One region of the Paraglaciecola sp. G1-13 genome, then DNA from elsewhere that is predicted to be linked to it. Evidence: predicted binding sites of a transcription regulator. Region 1 holds the regulator's gene; the other holds the start of a gene.

What was found. The regulator NrdR, encoded in region 1, represses ribonucleotide reductase genes. The targets are predictions, from matches to a motif close to AAACACNANATNTNGTGTTT.
Region 2: the regulator NrdR is predicted to act here: its motif matches at 7,123-7,142, upstream of nrdA (class 1a ribonucleoside-diphosphate reductase subunit alpha).

What each region holds. Positions count from the first base shown of each region.
Region 1 is NZ_CM147903.1:1,065,109-1,074,473, reverse strand. It holds gene AC0L6N_RS04455 (riboflavin synthase) at 86-751, opposite strand; gene ribD (bifunctional diaminohydroxyphosphoribosylaminopyrimidine deaminase/5-amino-6-(5-phosphoribosylamino)uracil reductase RibD) at 895-2,013, opposite strand; gene nrdR (transcriptional regulator NrdR) at 2,072-2,521, opposite strand; gene AC0L6N_RS04440 (FlgO family outer membrane protein) at 2,648-3,787, opposite strand; gene AC0L6N_RS04435 (FlgO family outer membrane protein) at 3,836-4,501, opposite strand; gene AC0L6N_RS04430 (FlgO family outer membrane protein) at 4,515-5,099, opposite strand; gene glyA (serine hydroxymethyltransferase) at 5,330-6,586, opposite strand; gene AC0L6N_RS04420 (Gfo/Idh/MocA family protein) at 6,856-7,947, opposite strand; gene AC0L6N_RS04415 (M20/M25/M40 family metallo-hydrolase) at 7,971-9,275, opposite strand.
Region 2 is NZ_CM147903.1:2,480,735-2,490,099, forward strand. It holds gene aroA (3-phosphoshikimate 1-carboxyvinyltransferase) at 92-1,381, opposite strand; gene serC (3-phosphoserine/phosphohydroxythreonine transaminase) at 1,383-2,468, opposite strand; gene gyrA (DNA topoisomerase (ATP-hydrolyzing) subunit A) at 2,568-5,261, opposite strand; gene ubiG (bifunctional 2-polyprenyl-6-hydroxyphenol methylase/3-demethylubiquinol 3-O-methyltransferase UbiG) at 5,542-6,261, shown strand; gene AC0L6N_RS10415 (HAD family hydrolase) at 6,263-6,919, shown strand; gene nrdA (class 1a ribonucleoside-diphosphate reductase subunit alpha) at 7,302-9,365, shown strand, end outside.

The DNA.
Region 1 (9,365 bases):
TTCTTTTTGGTTGTGTCTTAAATGAGCAGCTATCTGCAAATGTCATTGTGTGCCAAAAGCGCACGACTGTTGTTCAGCATGTGTCCTAACGTAAAAAGCCATTTTCAGCCAAAAACGCCATGCTGATATCTGATTTTTTCAGGCCTGTTTCAGCGGCTTTGTCGCCGAGCATTAATCGCTCTAGGTAACGGGCAACCACGTCCACTTCCAAATTAATTTTAGTGCCCTTCTTGTAGCCACCAATGATGGTTTCTTGCAGGCTGTGGGGAATAAGAGTAATCAAAAATTTGGCACCCTCTACAGCATTCACCGTCAAGCTGACACCGTCTACAGTAATCGAGCCTTTTTCCGCTAAGTAACGGGCTAAATCTTTTGGTGCTTGCACCCAAATTTCCACGTAACGCCCAACAGGGGAGACGGAAACGACTTCGCCCACACCATCAACGTGCCCGCTGACGATGTGCCCACCAAAGCGGGATGTCGGTAACATGGCCTTTTCTAAGTTCACCTTACTACCCGCTTTATAATCGGCAAAACCGCTGCGCTTAATGGTCTCGTGCGACACGTCAGCACTAAAGCCGCTCGAGTTCATGTCTACCACGGTTAAACACACACCGTTATTGGCGATACTGTCGCCAAGGGCCACATCCGACATATCCAGTTTATTTACCCGTATGCGCAAGCGAATGTCATCGCCCGTTGGGGTTAAGGATTCGATGTGCCCCACATCTTCAATTATTCCGGTAAACATAATGTCTTTTCACTCATATTAACTGTGTAATCTGTTTGAACATCGCGCTGATTTGAAACGAACAGGCTAGGTTAAACGAACACCCTATATCAAACACGCCCGTTATTTCCGTTATGTACGGGTCACTTGGCGTGGGTAGTAAATTATGTAAAGCGCGCCGTCAGCTTTAAATCTAGGCCGACTTGGCGTACATCCTGCCATTGTAATTCAAAAGCTTGCTGCATTTGGGTTAATTCGTCCACCGCAAATAAATCTCGGCCTTTATCTCCTAATAGTTTGGGCGCTTGGTACAAAATCAATTCATCTATTAGTTTATTCTGTAATAACGCCCCTGCAAGCTTCGCCCCTGCCTCTACCCATATATGGTTAAACCCGCGCTGGCCAAGGTGTTTCATTACATCTTGCAGGTCAAGTTGCGCACCGTTTGATTGGGCTTGATATTGCTCAACATGATCTGGAAATTCGGCTGTATTTGGCTGGCTATTGATAATCACAATGGGAGACGATAAAGCAAATAAATGCAGATCAGGGCGCATCTGGTTGCGCCCATCGAGCAAAACTCGCGCAGGTTGGCGTAAATTCACTTCTGCTAACGCATTTCTTGCAAAACCCAATTCGCTGTAACGCACATTCAATGAAGGGTTATCCGCCAGGACCGTGCCCGAGCCAGACAATATCGCGCAACTCTTCGCTCGGTGGCGTTGCACATCTTCACGGGCTAAGGGCCCGGTTATCCACTGGCTTTCACCATTATTTAACGCGGTTTTGCCATCCATGCTTGATGCCAGCTTAACGGTGACCCAAGGCTTGCCTGTTTGCATGCGTTTGATAAAGCCGCGATTAAGCGCCTTGGCTTCACTTTCAAGTAAACCACTGCTCACCTGGACACCCGCGTCACTGAGCTTTTGTAAACCACTGCCGGCCACGAGTGGGTTTGGGTCAACCACCGCGGCAACAACGCGTTTCACTCCCGCTTTAATAAGCGCTTCGGAGCATGGGCCTGTGCGACCGTGATGATTGCACGGCTCTAATGTGACGTAAGCGGTCGCGCCTTTGGTGCGCTCACCGGCTTGGGCAATAGCGTGAATTTCTGCATGGGGGGTCCCGGCTTTTTGATGCCAGCCTTGGCCGACAATATTGCCTTGGGCATCAGTAATAACACAGCCCACATTGGGATTCGGCGAAGTCGTGTATTGGCCTTTTTCAGCCAAACGGATGGCCAAAGCCATCATTTTTGCGTCAAGCGCAGAGAATTGCGTCACTCTACAACCTTATTAATTTAACTCTAGGGCACAGGAAAAACGTGAATCATTCGGCATGTTAGTCACCCAAACGTGCGATTTCTTCGCCAAATTCGCGAATATCTTCGAACGAGCGATACACAGATGCAAAGCGCACATAGGCCACTTTATCCAGCTCTTTGAGAGCGTCCATAATTAGATTGCCCAAGTATTCACTGGTGATCTCACGCTCGCCTGTGGCACGCATAGCCGATTTAAGACGACTGATACACTGCTCCACTTGCTCGGTACTCACTGGGCGTTTTTCAAGGGCACGCTGTAATCCTGCCCGCAACTTATCTTCGTTAAACGGCTCACGAGAGCCATCGCGCTTGACCACGCGGGGCATGACCAATTCAGCCATTTCAAAGGTAGTGAAACGCTCTTTACACATAGTACATTCACGACGGCGGCGCACCTGGTGCCCGTCAGCCACTAAGCGAGAGTCAATCACCTTGGTTTCTTGGATAGAACAGAAGGGACAAAACATAACGTTCTCTTGTACCGGAAATTTTCCGGTAAATTAACAAAAAAACGCGAAAGTTGATAGGAGTAAGAGCAAAGGTAGGGCAATAGAATTGTTAAACCAAAGCTAAAAGCCTGCTGTCTCCTGCAACTAAGGCTGTATTTGCTGCAAGAGCCCTCTGGGAACAAAAGTACTGGCCGCCGCGATAACGCTGTTGTCATCAACAGATACCACACGGCTGTTAATTTTCACTCCTCTATGAGTGGCGACCAGCGTGCCTGTCAGCACGTAATTCATATCGGTTTGGCCATTTAGAAGTGCACCGTCGCGCGATAGCGCTAAGTCACCCATGGCGGACACATCAATATTTTTAGTTAGCTTGAAATCCACTACATTAACGCCATAACTGGGCAGTTCAGTGGCTAGCGCTTCTGCAAATTGATTACCTAAACTACTGGAATTTCGTAACGTTTCATCAAAATCAACAAAGCTTGCAACACCCACCGTCATGCCTTCAAGGGCAGTAAACTTGGCCAACTTACCTGCCAATTGCTGGGCGTACTCGCCTAACCCCACTTTACTGTTGGCAAAGATTCCGCCGTGAGAGATGGCATAGCGCCCCGTAGACATACCAAGTTGGTTATTATGTGTTGCGCTTTCTAATTTGCCGTTGACAGAATCGCTTTGGGAATGAGCAGATGCTGTGATGTTATTTAATTTATTATATCGCTGAGTACGGGCTAATTTTTGTAGGTCGTTCATCAATTGCGTTAACTCTTCAGGAGAGTCAGCCAGTGGTGCCAACGGATTGGCATAAGAAGTATTCCCACTATTAACATTGTTAACGTTAATTGAGGTATTTGAATTATCTGTATTGATCGTCTGTGAGCTGCCGACTGAGATGCCTTTACTTTGGCTGCCGTCAGATTGAGCACTATTTCCTTGAGGGTTATTTCCTTGTGTATATTGCGGTTGCCCCTGCATGTATTGCTCTAACGACGGCGAACTGCCAATAACTGACATTTCACTTAAAGTATCAATTAAGAAAGCCAAATCTTCTTCGTTTTTCACCATCCGCTCAAGGGCCGGTTTTTGTGCTTCCCATTCAATTTTTTGTTGTTCGAGCATCGCTTTTAATTCGAGGTATTGTGGGTCGCTTTTGTCTATCACTATTTCATTGTTGTCTTGAAACATTGAACAACCGGATACTGATGTGAGAAAGACCCCTACGCAACATGCTTTGGTTAGCCCCCTAACTACGTACTGGTTATTCTTATTAAATTTACTCACAATGCACCTCAGAATTTTAACGATTAGCTTTAAGCGCTCAGAATATTCTTAGCTTTTTTCACTTTGCTTGAATTTAAGGCTAATGCCGGGATTGCCCTGACTTCGGTGTAATGCGTTAACCACACTGGCAGGGATAAACCCTTGCGCGCTAGACAACACCTTTTTGCTGTTGATAGACACCATACGGGCGTTCACAATGACCCCGTCTTGATGCTTTACCATAGTGCCACCCATTACATATTGCACAGGCATGTCTGGGTTTAGTTCTTCATAATCGCGGCTGAAATTAAAGTCGCCTGTTGGAGTAACGCGGATATAATCGGAGCTTTTGAAATCCAGTACGTTTAAACCAAATTGATGCAGTTCGTGAATAAAACTCTCGGATAATTGATTGCCCAGCAGGTCTGTTTCATCAAAGCTACCGTCGAGATAAACAAAACTCGTCACACCAATATCCATGCTACTTTCTGGGTTATCCATATTGGCAATCAAGTCTTGCATGATCCCTTGCACATAATGGTTAACATCACCTACTTCAACACGCTTGTAGATGTCTGACATGCGTTGGTTGTTATAGCGACTCACCGACGTCATTTGCTGGCTTGGCGTCATTGCTTCAACTTCTTGTACTTGCTCGTCGCTAGAAAACCAACTTGAACATGAAGTACTTAAAAAGCACATAAGGGGTATAGCGGCTAGTTTTATCGATTTCATAATTAACTCACTTTTATAATGACGAGCGATACAGCTTGTTATGTTTCATCTGGATCTGGTTGGCATTTAGGCCAATCACACTGTTAGGCACATTATCTGATACCGCAGCGATAACCGTTCCTTCCCGTAAATCAAGTAATCTGGCATTAACAGTGGTCATTTGATTACCTTGAAGTAAAGTACCTACCACCATGTAGCGCACATCTATATCTTTGCTGATATCTGCACTGTCACGACTTAGTAATCGCTCGTGATCTTTAAACAATTGCACTTGATTCGCGGCCCGTATTTCAACCACATTAAAGCCGCGCTGAGTTGATACCGATAACATGCTTTCTTGGAGCTGCAAACCCAACATGTTCAATGAGTGGTTGGCTTTTGATAACGCTAAACTCTCTAATTCGGTAAAACTCACTACTGCTAAGTTCCCATATTCAATGGGCGCTAAGCTTGAGAACAACTTATTGGCTATTTGATCTGTATGCAGCAATAGAGGCTCTTCGGCCACAATCTGCCCTTCATCGGCATCCTCTTGCCATGAAGGTAAATGGGCACAGCCTGCAAGAAATAGCACTAATAGACTCAAAAAAATCTTCAAAACATTCGCCCCGCGTTGTTCAGTGCGTTGCTATCTATGGCTATAGCGCAACGTTAAATCATGATTGAAGCGTCAAAAAACAGTGCCTCAGACCTTAGTATTGATGATTTCAGCAAATATCAGGCCATAAAAAAATCCGTTAAGGCTAACCTCAACGGATTTCTATTTAGTGCACTCGTTTTGCCGCACTACACTGGACGGTGTTTCTTATTTAATGAACGACGCAAAACCTACGCGTATACCGGGAACTTACCGCAAAGGGTCAATACTTCACCTTTTACGCGTTGGATGACCGCTTCGTCTTCGATGTTGTCGATAACGTCGCAAATCCACGTAGCCACTTGCTTCGCTTGTTCTTCTTTAAAACCACGGCGGGTAATGGCAGGTGAGCCAATACGCAAACCACTGGTCACAAACGGAGAGCGTGGGTCGTTAGGGACTGAGTTTTTGTTCACTGTGATGTTAGCGCGCCCTAGCGCTGCGTCAGCATCTTTACCTGTGATGTCTTTGCTGATCAAATCAAGCAAGAACAGGTGGTTGTCGGTGCCGCCAGATACGATGTCGTACCCGCGCTCTTGCATCACGCTGACCATGGCCTTGGCGTTAAGCAATACTTGCTGTTGGTATGCTTTAAAATCTGGCTGTAATGCTTCTTTAAACGCAACGGCTTTCGCTGCAATCACGTGACACAAAGGGCCACCTTGATTACCAGGGAATACTGAGCTGTTTAGTTTTTTGTAAATCGCTTCATCGCCACAAGCTGATAAAATCAAACCGCCACGTGGGCCAGCTAAGGTTTTATGCGTAGTGGTGGTCACCACATGCGCATGAGGTAATGGGTTAGGGTATAAACCAGCGGCTACTAAACCTGCAACGTGAGCCATATCCACTAATAAGTAAGCACCTACTTTGTCCGCGATTTCACGGAAACGCTGCCAATCAACAATACCTGAGTACGCTGAGAAACCACCGATGATCATTTTTGGCTTATGCTCAACCGCGAGCGCTTCAACTACGTCGTAATCGATTTTGCCAGTTTGCTCATCGATACCGTACTGCACTGCGTTATAGGTTTTGCCCGAGAAGCTAACATGTGCGCCGTGGGTTAAGTGACCACCGTGTGCCAAGCTCATCCCTAGCACGGTATCACCAGCGTCAAGTAACGCCATAAATACCGCTGAGTTAGCTTGTGAGCCAGAGTGAGGCTGCACGTTAGCGTAGTCAGAGCCGAATAATTGGTTAGCACGCTCAATGGCTAAATCTTCTGCGATATCAACGTATTCACAACCGCCGTAGTAACGCTTGTGCGGGTAACCTTCAGCGTATTTATTGGTTAGTTGCGAGCCTTGGGCTTCAAGTACGCGCGGGCTACAGTAGTTTTCAGAGGCGATCAGTTCAATGTGATCTTCTTGGCGCTGGGTTTCTTGCGCGATAGCTTGACTCAACTCAGGATCAAAATCGGCAATATTCATGTCACGTGATAACATCAGTTCTCCTCGGGGCCGCTACACTTGCGCGATAAAAGTCGCTTAACTGCGTGCGCTTTGGCCTGTCAAAAATACATAATTTCAACAGACACTTAACGCCGTAGCTGCATTTTTCATCAAACGCTATGTTGGCTGGCAATTTAAGTGCTAACTAAAAAGAGCGCACATTCTAGTCATTTTGCACTTTTTGTACATAGCTTTTATGCAATGTTCTATAACCTAAAAGTGTAAAGAAGGATCACCACGGCTTAGGTGGTGAACCAGTCGTGCTACATACGCTCTGCGTCAGGGCTGAATTTCAGGCCAATTTGGCGGCGAATTTCATCCATGGTTTGCATAACCGCTAGGCTATCGCCGTGGGGCATAAAATCACTGCATACTTGATTTTTCTCAATCATGTTCATGGCTTCTTCAATTTGATACTCAAAACCATTTACCCGATGGGCGAACTCAATCACCTCGTCTTGCACGTCTTCTTGCTGCAAAGTCGCTTTATTGCCGTTCCAAAACATATACGGCAATACAATACGGCCTTTACTGCCCATTAACGTCATTGAATTACTCGCCTGTGCAGCGATCGTGCAAGTAAACTGAGCGAAGCGCCCAGACGGATAGCGCATATTCACGATCGTGTTTTCATCTACTTGCAGGTTACCAAAATGGCTCATGGCGTTAATTTCACTGGGGTGCTCTTGCATCAAACATTGGCTCAAAGTAATGCTGTAAACGCCTAAATCGAGTAATGCGCCACCGCCCAAGGCAGGGTTATGTAATCTGTGCCCTTCTCTGTCACCAAAAGAAAAACCAATGTCAGAGCAAATATATTGCAGCTCGCCTATGCGCCCCTCGTCAAGCCATAATTTTACTTGCTCGAAGCATGGCATAAAGCGGCTCCACAGCCCTTCTTGCAGTAATAACTGCTTTTCTTGTGCTAACGCGATTAACGCTTCGGTTTGCGCCGCGTTAATAGTCAGCGGCTTTTCCATCAATACATGTTTGCCAGCTTCTAAGCACATTTTCGCTTGCTCGTAGTGCAGGCTTTGCGGTGTAGCGATATACACCACGTCTACCTCTGGATCAGCCAGCATCTGTTGATAGCTGCCGTAGGGTTTCGGAACGACGCCGTCAGCCTTATTAGGACTGCCGTCAGCTTGATGAAAAGTGCCGTCAGCCTTATTAGGAACGCCGTCAGCTTGATGAAAAGCGCCGTCAGCGCTGTATTTGTCAGCAAAGGCCTGTGCTTTATTAATATCGCGACTGGCCACAGCGTAAAGAATGCCTTTTTGTGACGGCATCAACGCTTCTGCAAACCTATCTGCAATCGAGCCTGGGCCCATAATGGCCCAATTAAATTTTTTCATGTTTCTTCCTAAATAATCTGCGACTAAGGATTGGATAAGCGATACATCAACACCGCGGTTTTCTCGATATTCTGTTTAAAGGTACGCATATCTGCCACTTCATCTTTGGTATGACCGCCCTCGCCCATCAGGCCCAACCCATCGATGGCCATTTTCACGTGCCCTGCGGTAAACGAGATATCTGCCGCCCCGGCATTTCGCGGGTTAACCGCTGTTACTGGACCATAGCCTAAATCAACGCTGACTTGACTGTACTGAGCCAGCAGTGATTTATTGCCTTTGGTTTCTTTCATGGGCGGGTAGCCCTCATCAAAGGTGAAAGTGGCATCGGTTTGCGCTAAGTGTTGCTCCACCACCTGGCTCATAATTGCTTTGGCTTGTTCTAGCTGCTCTTGAGATGCCGCCCGCAGGCCGCCTTTTACCGAGGCATCTTTGGCGACAACGTTTGTTTTGCCAAAGGCGACCACTTCATCGCCGCCCTTACTCGTTGTTACCCGCGTACCACCTGCAATCACACCAGGGTTAAAGCTAAGCAAAGGCAAATCGGCCAGTTGTAAACGGAATTCTTGTAAAATACGCGCCATTTCAAATATCGCCCCATCACCCACTTTGTCGGTGAATATTTGTGACGAGTGGGCAGCGTTGCCAGATGTGGTCACTTGCCATGTAGATGCACCGCGCCGAGCGGTTACCGCTGTACGAATATCGCCATCAGCATCTTCAAAACCAAGGGCGACGTCAGCCCAAATAGCCGCATCGATTAAGGCTTTTTTAGATTGACTCAACGGGCGACCGCTGGACTCTTCATCACCGGTAAGCACCACTTTAATATTTAAGCGGTCAAGCATGCCTTTGGCTTTTAGGGCTTTAATGGCGGTCAGCATGATCACATTGCCGCCTTTCATATCTGAAATGCCCGGCCCGGCAATATGTTGCTCGTCTATTTCTTTGGCTTGCTGGAAGTCATCGTCTTTAGCAAACACCGTATCCAAATGGCCGATTAACAAAAGCTTTTGGCCGCTTGGATGAGTCGGAGATTCATAGGTAGCAACAAGATGCCCTGCCCGGTTAAATTCACTGCCATCGACCCACTGGGTGTCAAAGCCTAGGGCGTCATACTCTTTGCGCATGATGTCACCGACTTCTTTCACGCCAGCAAAATTCATGGTGCCACTGTTAATATTGACCGTTTTTAACAGTAACGCTTTGGCGCTCGCTAACTCTTGGCTTGTTTGCTCTACCAAGGCATTTTCAACCAGGCGGCTGGCCAATGCTGGCTGACAAAATAACCCAGCGCACATAAGTAAAACAGATGATTTTTTTAACATAGCACTCTCTTTTTAATCCCTAAGACGATGCAAATACTACGCGAGTGATGCAAGGGATGCACACCGAAATTTGTCAAGGAATGTGTGCTC
Region 2 (9,365 bases), 1.4 Mb from region 1:
TATACCCGTTGAATTTATATAAGCAATGTAAGCAAGTTTACAATCTCGTGACCGCTGTAAACACGAGCTCATGTTCACAGCGGTCACTAATTTAGGCGCTTATTTGCTTTAGGCGAGTGAAGTAATCAGGGAAGGTTTTAGCCGTACAGTCAGGATCGTTAATCGTCACAGGTGTATCGCTCAATGCCACAAGTGAAAAACACATGGCTACGCGGTGATCATCGTAAGTATCGATATCAGTTTGAATCAACGTGTTCGGAGGCGTAATAGTGATGTAATCTTGGCCTTCGATAACCTCTGCACCCACTTTACGTAATTCACACGCCATAGCGGCTAATCTGTCTGTTTCTTTGACGCGCCAATTATAAATATTACGAATTGACGTGGTGCCTTTGGCAAATAATGCGGTCGTTGCGATGGTCATTGCTGCATCAGGGATGTGGTTCATGTCCATATCGACCGCAGTCAAAGGTGCACCTGTGACTTCAATATAGTCATCACCCCATGTGATTTTCGCGCCCATTTTTTCGAGCACATCGGCGAAACGAATATCCCCTTGAATACTCTTCTTTCCTACGCCGGTAACACGCACCGTGCCGCCTTTAATGGCACCCGCGGCTAAAAAGTAAGATGCAGATGAGGCATCACCTTCAACCAAAAAATCGCCAGCAGCTTGGTACTGTTGGTTACCTTTGACAGTAAAGCTTTGGTAGTTGTTGTTTTCAACGGTTATACCAAATTGCGCCATGGTATTAAGCGTAATATCTATATAAGGTTTCGATACCAACTCTCCGACAATATTGATAACGCTGTCATGTTCAAATAATGGCGCAGCCATGAGTAGCGCGGTTAAAAACTGACTAGAAACCGTGCCTTCCACACTAATATTGCCGCCTTTTAACGCCATACCCTTCATTTTTAATGGTGGATAGCCTTCATTTTTCAAATAGGTAATCTGAGCACCGGCTTGGCGTAGTGAATCAACTAAGGCGCCAATTGGGCGCTCTTCCATCCGGGGTTCCCCCGTTAATTCAAACTCACCTATGGAGGTGGCTAATACAGCACATAAAGGACGCATGGCGGTGCCTGCATTGCCTAAAAATAATGTCTCTAGATTATCCACACTAAAACCACGACCTAAGCCCTGCACCCAACACTCGGTTTTATCGTCAGATAAGCGGTATTTTACACCCAGTTGAGTCAATGCTTTTAGCATGTGCCGAATGTCCTCACTGTCGAGTAAATTAGTGAGATGCGTTTCACCATTTGCTACTGCGCCAAGCAATAAAGCACGATTAGACAAACTTTTAGAGCCAGGCACGTTAACTGTGCCTGAAATCGCCGAAATGGGATTGAGTAACAATGGAGCTGAACGACTCATATTAACCATTCCTCTTAGCAAATTCTTGCATGAAGTTAACCAAGGCTTGCACACCTTCGATTGGCATGGCGTTGTAGATACTAGCGCGCATACCACCAACAATACGATGACCTTTTAAAGCTTTTAGCCCAGCATTTTCAGCTTCAGCTAAAAACTGCTTATCTAGTTCTGCATTTTTCAAATGAAACGTGACATTCATGCGAGAGCGATATTCAGGGGCAACATTGTTGCTATAAAAACCTAGGTCATCAATACATGAGTAAAGTAGATCTGATTTAGCTTTGTTGCGTTCAGCCATCGCTGCTACGCCGCCCTGCTCTTTTAACCACTTGAAAACCAAGCCTGCTAAATACCAAGCAAACGTTGGTGGCGTGTTATACATAGAATCATGTTTAGCGATAACCGTGTAATCGAAGATCGCAGGGGTAATCGAGCGTGCCTTGTCCAACAAGTCGTCGCGAACTATTACAACGGATAAACCTGAAGGCCCAATATTTTTTTGGGCTCCGGCGTAGATCACGCCAAATTTACTCACGTCGATAGGTTGCGACAAAATATTCGATGACATATCTGCCACAAGGGGTATGTCTCCTGTTTCTGGGATCCAGTTGATTTCAACTCCATCTACCGTCTCATTGGGGCAATAGTGAATATAAGCGGCATCAGGATTTTGATTCCAAGTCTCTTGGGCAGGCATCACCACTAGGCCGTCTTCATTAGTCGTAGTAGCGGCGATATTCACGTTAATGTATTTTTGCGCTTCATCAACGGCGCTTTTTGACCAGGAGCCACTCACTATATAGTCAGCGCTGTCACCTTCTTGTGACAAGTTAAGAGGCACTGCAGAGAACTGACCACGGCCACCACCGTGAGTAAACAACACTTTGTAGTTATCAGGGATACTCAATAAGTCTCTCAAGTCTTGCTCGGCGGTTTCAGCAAGGGCGATAAACTCTTTACTACGGTGACTCATTTCCATCACCGAACAACCTTGGTTCTGCCAGTTGATGAATTCATTTTGGGCTTGCTGCATCACAGCTTCGGGTAACATGGCCGGACCGGCACAAAAATTATAAACCTTGGTCATTCTTTAATTTCCGATACAAAAAGAGCGGCTAAGCCGCTCGTTTTAATAAACTATAGGATAATAAAGTAAGCGTGCAGCCTACCTTACCATCTACGGGCTTTACTCTTCGTTTTGAGGATCTTCATCCGTGGTGTTATCCACGTCTGATGCTGCGGCTTCGACTGTCTCGTCACCTTCAGCTAACGCCTCTAGTTCTTCTTCTAACTCTTCAACTTCATCGATGCGCTGCAGACCTACAACATGTTCGTCCTCTCCAGTGCGTATTAAGCGTACGCCCTGAGTGTTACGACCCACGGTAGAGACTTCACCGACGCGAGTACGTACTAAAGTACCTTGGTCACTGATCAGCATGATTTCATCGCTATCATTAACCTGTACAGCACCGACGACCTTACCGTTACGCTCTGAAACCTTAATGGATACCACACCTTGCGTGGCACGGCTCTTCGCTGGGTAATCTTCGACAGGGGTACGTTTACCGAAACCATTTTCGGTGGCGGTTAAAATCGCGCCATCACCTTGAGGTACAATCAACGACACCACTTTTTGGCCATCTTGTAAGCGTATGCCACGAACACCTGTTGCTGTGCGCCCCATTGGACGTAGTGCTAGGATTTCTTCGCCAGTTTCAGGATCAATTTTAACTGCCCCTGTTTCTGAATCACGTGCTTTTTCATTAAAGCGAACGACTTTACCCGCATCCGAGAACAACATGATATCACTGCTACCGTCGGTAATATCAACACCGATTAGCTCATCACCGTCGTTCAAGTTGACCGCGATAATACCGTTTGCACGTGGGCGTGAGTACTGGACCAAGGCCGTTTTCTTCACCGTACCATTAGCCGTAGCCATTAAGACGTATTTACCTTCTTCAAATTCTTGAATAGGCAAAATCGCAGTGATACGTTCATTTGCTTCCAACGGTAAAATATTCACAATTGGACGACCGCGTGCATTACGACTTGCTAATGGCAATTGGTATACTTTTAGCCAATACAATCGGCCGCGAGTAGAGAAGCACAAAATGTGGTCATGGGTATTGGCCACCAGTAACTTCTCGATGAAATCTTCTTCTTTCATCTTGGTCGCTGATTTACCTTTACCACCACGGCGCTGCGACTCGTAATCGTTTAGCTTTTGATACTTTACGTAACCTTCACGAGATAGTGTCACCACAACCTCTTCACGTTCAATCAAGTCTTCAATATCGATATCGTGAGATGCGGCAGTGATTTCAGTGCGGCGCTCATCACCGAATTCATCACGAATTTTTTCAAGCTCCTCACGTATGACTTCCATCAAGCGCTCAGGACTACCTAATATATGCAGTAATTCTGCAATCAGGTCTAATAACTCTTTGTACTCAGAAAGAATTTTTTCGTGCTCAAGACCCGTTAATTTATTCAAACGTAGGTCAAGAATTGCTTGCGCTTGCTGCTCTGTTAGATAGTACAAACCATCACGAATACCAAACTCAGGCTCTAACCAATCAGGACGAGCTGCGTCATTACCGGCACGCTCTAACATGTCAGACACATCACCTAATGCCCAACCTTGAGCCGTCAATGATATTTTGGCATCAGACGGGCTTTTAGACGCTTTAATCAGTGCGATTATCGGGTCTATATTAGCCAAAGCAATCGCTAAACCTTCAAGAATATGGGCACGCTCACGGGCTTTCTTCAGTTCGAAAACCGTACGGCGTGTGACCACTTCGCGGCGGTGTAAAACGAAGGCTTGCAGTATCTCAAGTAAATTGAACACTTTAGGCTGAGTTTTATCCAGTGCCACCATGTTGATCCCAAACACGGTTTGCATCTGTGTTTGTGAATATAAGTGGTTCAGTAAGACTTCACCTGACTCGTTACGTTTGACTTCAACTACAATACGCATGCCATCTTTGTCAGACTCATCACGTAGGGCTGAAATGCCTTCTATTTTCTTTTCTTTTACCAGCTCGGCTATCTTTTCAATTAGGCGCGCTTTGTTGACCTGATAAGGAATTTCGTGAACGACTATGGTTTCTTTACCATTGTCTTCGCGCTCAATCTCTGCGCGGGCGCGCATGTATATTTTTCCACGCCCAGTACGGTACGCTTCTTCAATACCCTTACGACCACTTATAAAGGCAGCGGTCGGGAAATCTGGGCCTGGGATATATTCCATCAATTCTTCAATGGAAAGCTCAGGCTTATCAATTAACGCGATACACCCGTTCACAACTTCGGTTAAGTTGTGAGGAGGAATGTTAGTCGCCATACCAACAGCAATACCTGAAGAACCATTGATTAATAGGTTGGGTACTTTAGTGGGCAGTACGTCAGGGATGAATTCGGTGCCGTCGTAATTCGGAACGAAGTCGACGGTTTCTTTTTCTAAATCCGCTAATAATTCATGGGAAATTTTCGCCATACGGATTTCGGTGTAACGCATTGCAGCGGCTGAATCACCATCAACAGAACCGAAGTTACCTTGACCATCTACCAGCATGTAACGTAAAGAAAACGGCTGAGCCATACGTACGATGGTATCGTAAACAGCCGAGTCTCCATGTGGGTGGTACTTACCGATAACATCACCGACAACACGTGCCGATTTTTTATAGGGTTTGTTAAAATCGTTTTTCAGCTCGTTCATAGCGAACAAAACCCGGCGATGCACGGGCTTCAAGCCATCTCTTACATCAGGCAGCGCCCTGCCTACAATTACGCTCATGGCGTAATCAAGATAAGAATTTTTAAGTTCTTCTTCAATATTAATAGGAAGAATTTCTTGGGCGTGATCAGTCATATACAGCCTTGTCCCTAGTCATTATTATTAGAAATAGAATTAGACATAAAATTTACAATCCGCGTCAGTGCATTTGAGCTAGGCCTCAAAATAACAGTCAACGATTAACTCTGGAATTTCGTATTATCGAGCCTTGGGATTCTAACACTGACCGTAAAAAATAAATAGATAGGATCCGCTCATATAGTAGCCAAAGACGCTAAAAAACCGCATATATTGCGCTAGCCAGCTTTAATACATGCTGGCTATAATAGCGAAATTCAAATTTTTGGACCGCAATATGAACTCAGCTCAAAATGTTGACCATCAAGAAATACAGAAATTTGCCGATTTGGCATCTCGTTGGTGGGACCTAAACGGGGAGTTTAAACCCTTACATACCATCAACCCACTTAGAACCGATTATATCGTGCAGCGCACTCAAGGGCTTGAAGGCAAGAAAGTGATTGATGTGGGTTGCGGTGGCGGTATTTTAGCGGAAAGTATGGCGCGCGCGGGTGCTGAAGTATCCGGCATTGATATGGGCGAAGCCCCGCTTGAAGTAGCAAGATTACATAGCCTTGAATCACAATTAAGCATTGACTATCAGCTGTCAACAGCGGAAGAGTTCGCTGATGCCCATCCTGGGCAATTCGATGTGGTGACTTGTATGGAAATGCTCGAACATGTGCCTGACCCGTCATCTGTTGTTGAGGCCTGTAGCAGACTGGTTAAACCTGGTGGCACGGTATTTTTCTCGACCCTAAACCGTAATATCAAATCATATTTGATGGCGATAGTCGGCGCAGAGCACATTCTTAAATTAGTGCCAAAAGAAACCCACAATCATGACAAGTTTATTAAACCCTCGGAATTATTAAACTGGGTAGACAATACATCTTTAATGGCGAAACATATGACAGGCCTGCATGTAAACCCCATTACTCAACAGTTTTATTTATCTGACAAAAACGTTGACGTGAATTACATCGTACATTGTCAGCATGGCGGTGATGCATAACATGCTAAATAAGCCCAAAGGTGTATTGTTCGATTTAGACGGTACGTTATTAGACACTGCACGAGATTTAGGCAATGCCCTAAACTGGGTTTTACACCAACATAAAATGCCCTCATGCGCGTTCAGCGTATATCGTAATATTGCTTCCGATGGCTCTCAAGGATTACTCGAAATAGGCTTTGGCGATAGGCTTGCGGATTTTGACGTCGAAGCACTTAGGGCCCTTTTTCTTGAAAGATATGAACAAGAGATATGTGTAGATACCGTTTCGTTTGATGGCATTAGAGAGCTACTTGCACGTTTAGATAAGGATAATATCCCTTGGGGCATTGTGACCAATAAACCACAATGGCTCACCGAGCTTTTGTTACCTCATTTTGACGAGTTTGCCCAGTGCCAAGTGGTCATCAGTGGCGACACGTTAGAAAAACGCAAACCCCACCCTTTGCCCCTGATACATGCTGCAAACGCGATGAACATTAATCCTACAGAGTGTTGGTATATCGGTGATGCTAAACGTGACATAGATGCCGCAAAAGCTGCGAACATGTTTAGTGTGGTGGCAAACTATGGATACATAGGCCCAGAGCATAGATCAGACAGCTGGAATGCGGATCTGTACATTGATCAACCACAGGCAATCCTCGCCCACCTATAACACCAAACACGATATGTAGTGGTTTTGTAAACACCTAGACACTATATATCGTGAAATTATAACAACTTATTTTTTCGATTAAAAAAGTTTATAAAAAAATAATTCCTAAAAATGATCTTGCATTCCCTATACATGCAAAGAGAATGGCCTTGTTAGGTGAGTCGTTACTAACATAAATTTTCTGTTGATTTGAACGTCTACAAAAGCACCAGATGTGGGGTTGCAAAGGCACTAAAACCTCATTATCTTGTGTTTTATCGACAGGATGGTCGTTGTAAAAAAGATCCGCAACTTTCCCTCTTCGTCAAGCATAATTTCCACAGAAATGGTGAAATTCACCGTTTCTATATTTTGTAAAAACTATAATCAAAACGGCGTATACATGAATAACAAACTCTTCGTTACCAAGCGAACTGGCGAGCGCGAAAGCATTGACCTCGAAAAAATCCACAAAGTTATTACTTGGGCAGCTAAAGGCCTTAATAATGTGTCTGTATCTCAGGTGGAAATTAAAGCGCATATTCAGTTCTACGACGGTATCAAGACAGAAGATATTCATGAAACGCTGATCCGCTCAGCGGCCGATCTTATTTCAACAGACGCACCAGATTATCAATACTTAGCAGCACGTTTGGCTATCTTCCATTTACGTAAGAAAGCTTATGGGCAGTTTGAGCCCCCAGCGCTTTTCGCCCATGTTACCAACATGGTCGAGATGCAAAAATATGATCAACATTTGTTGAGTGATTACAGCGAAGCTGAATTTCAAGAAATGGATGATTATATTGACCACTGGCGTGACATGGACTTTAGCTACGCCGCAGTAAAGCAGCTAGAAGGTAAATACCTTGTTCAAAACCGGGTAACAGGCGAAATTTACGAAAGTGCCCAATTTTTATATATCTTGGTCGCAGCATGTTTGTTTGCTGATTACCCGAAAGATTCGCGCATGGAATACATCAAGCGCTTCTATGATGCGACGTCGAAATTCAAAATCTCACTGCCTACGCCAATCATGGCCGGCGTGCGTACACCTACAAGGCAGTTCAGCTCATGTGTATTGATTGAAGCTGGCGATAGCCTTGATTCAATTAACGCGACAGCCAGTGCCATTGTTAAATACGTGAGCCAGCGCGCCGGTATCGGTGTCAACGCAGGGCGCATACGTGCTCTTGGTAGCCCTATTCGCGGCGGCGAAGCATTCCATACGGGTTGTATTCCATTCTACAAGTATTTCCAAACTGCCGTTAAAAGTTGTTCACAAGGCGGCGTTCGCGGCGGTGCAGCAACACTTTTCTACCCACTTTGGCATATGGAAGTGGAATCACTTCTAGTATTGAAAAATAACCGTGGTGTAGAAGAAAACCGCGTTCGTCATTTGGATTACGGCGTGCAATTTAATAAGTTGATGTATCAGCGCTTGATTAAAGATCAGCACATTAGCTTGTTTAGCCCATCTGACGTACCTGGTTTGTACGATGCGTTCTTTGCTGACCAACCTAAATTTGAAGAGCTATACGTTAAGTACGAGCAAGATGACAGCATCCGCAAGACCCAAATCAAAGCAGTAGAGTTGTTTAGCTTGTTCATGCAAGAGCGTGCTAGTACCGGCCGTATCTATCTTCAGAACGTGGATCACTGCAACACGCACAGTCCTTTCGACCCGAAAGTTGCACCGATCCGTCAAAGCAACCTGTGTCTTGAAATCGCTCTACCGACTAAACCCCTTGAGCACGTTAATGACGAAAACGGCGAAATTGCCCTTTGTACATTATCAGCGTTTAACCTAGGTGCCATTGAAAGCTTAGAAGACTTCGCAGAAATGGCTGACCTCGCCGTACGTGCGCTTGACAACCTACTCGATTATCAAGATTACCCCGTACCCGCAGCGTACAATGCCACTATGGGGCGTCGTACATTGGGTATAGGTGTAATCAATTTTGCCTACTACCTTGCTAAGAACGGCGTTAAATACTCAGATGGCAGTGCCAACGGCCTCATTCACCGAACATTTGAAGCCATGCAATATCACTTGATGCGTGCCTCTTGTAACCTAGCAAAAGAGAAAGGCGCATGTCCTAAGTTTGATGAGACCACCTACTCTCAAGGGATCATGCCAATTGATACCTACAAGAAAGACTTAGACAAAATTTGTAACGAGCCACTGCATTGTGACTGGGACAGTCTACGTGCTGACATCAAGCAATACGGTCTACGTAACAGTACCTTGTCTGCCTTGATGCCGTCTGAAACATCATCACAGATTTCAAATGCCACCAATGGCATTGAGCCACCACGCGGCCACATCAGTGTTAAATCTAGTAAAGATGGAGTGTTGAAGCAGGTGGTGCCTGAGTACGAATTGTTGAAAGACAAGTACGAATTGTTGTGGGACTTACCGTCTAACGATGGTTACTTACAGTTAACCGGTATTATGCAAAAGTTT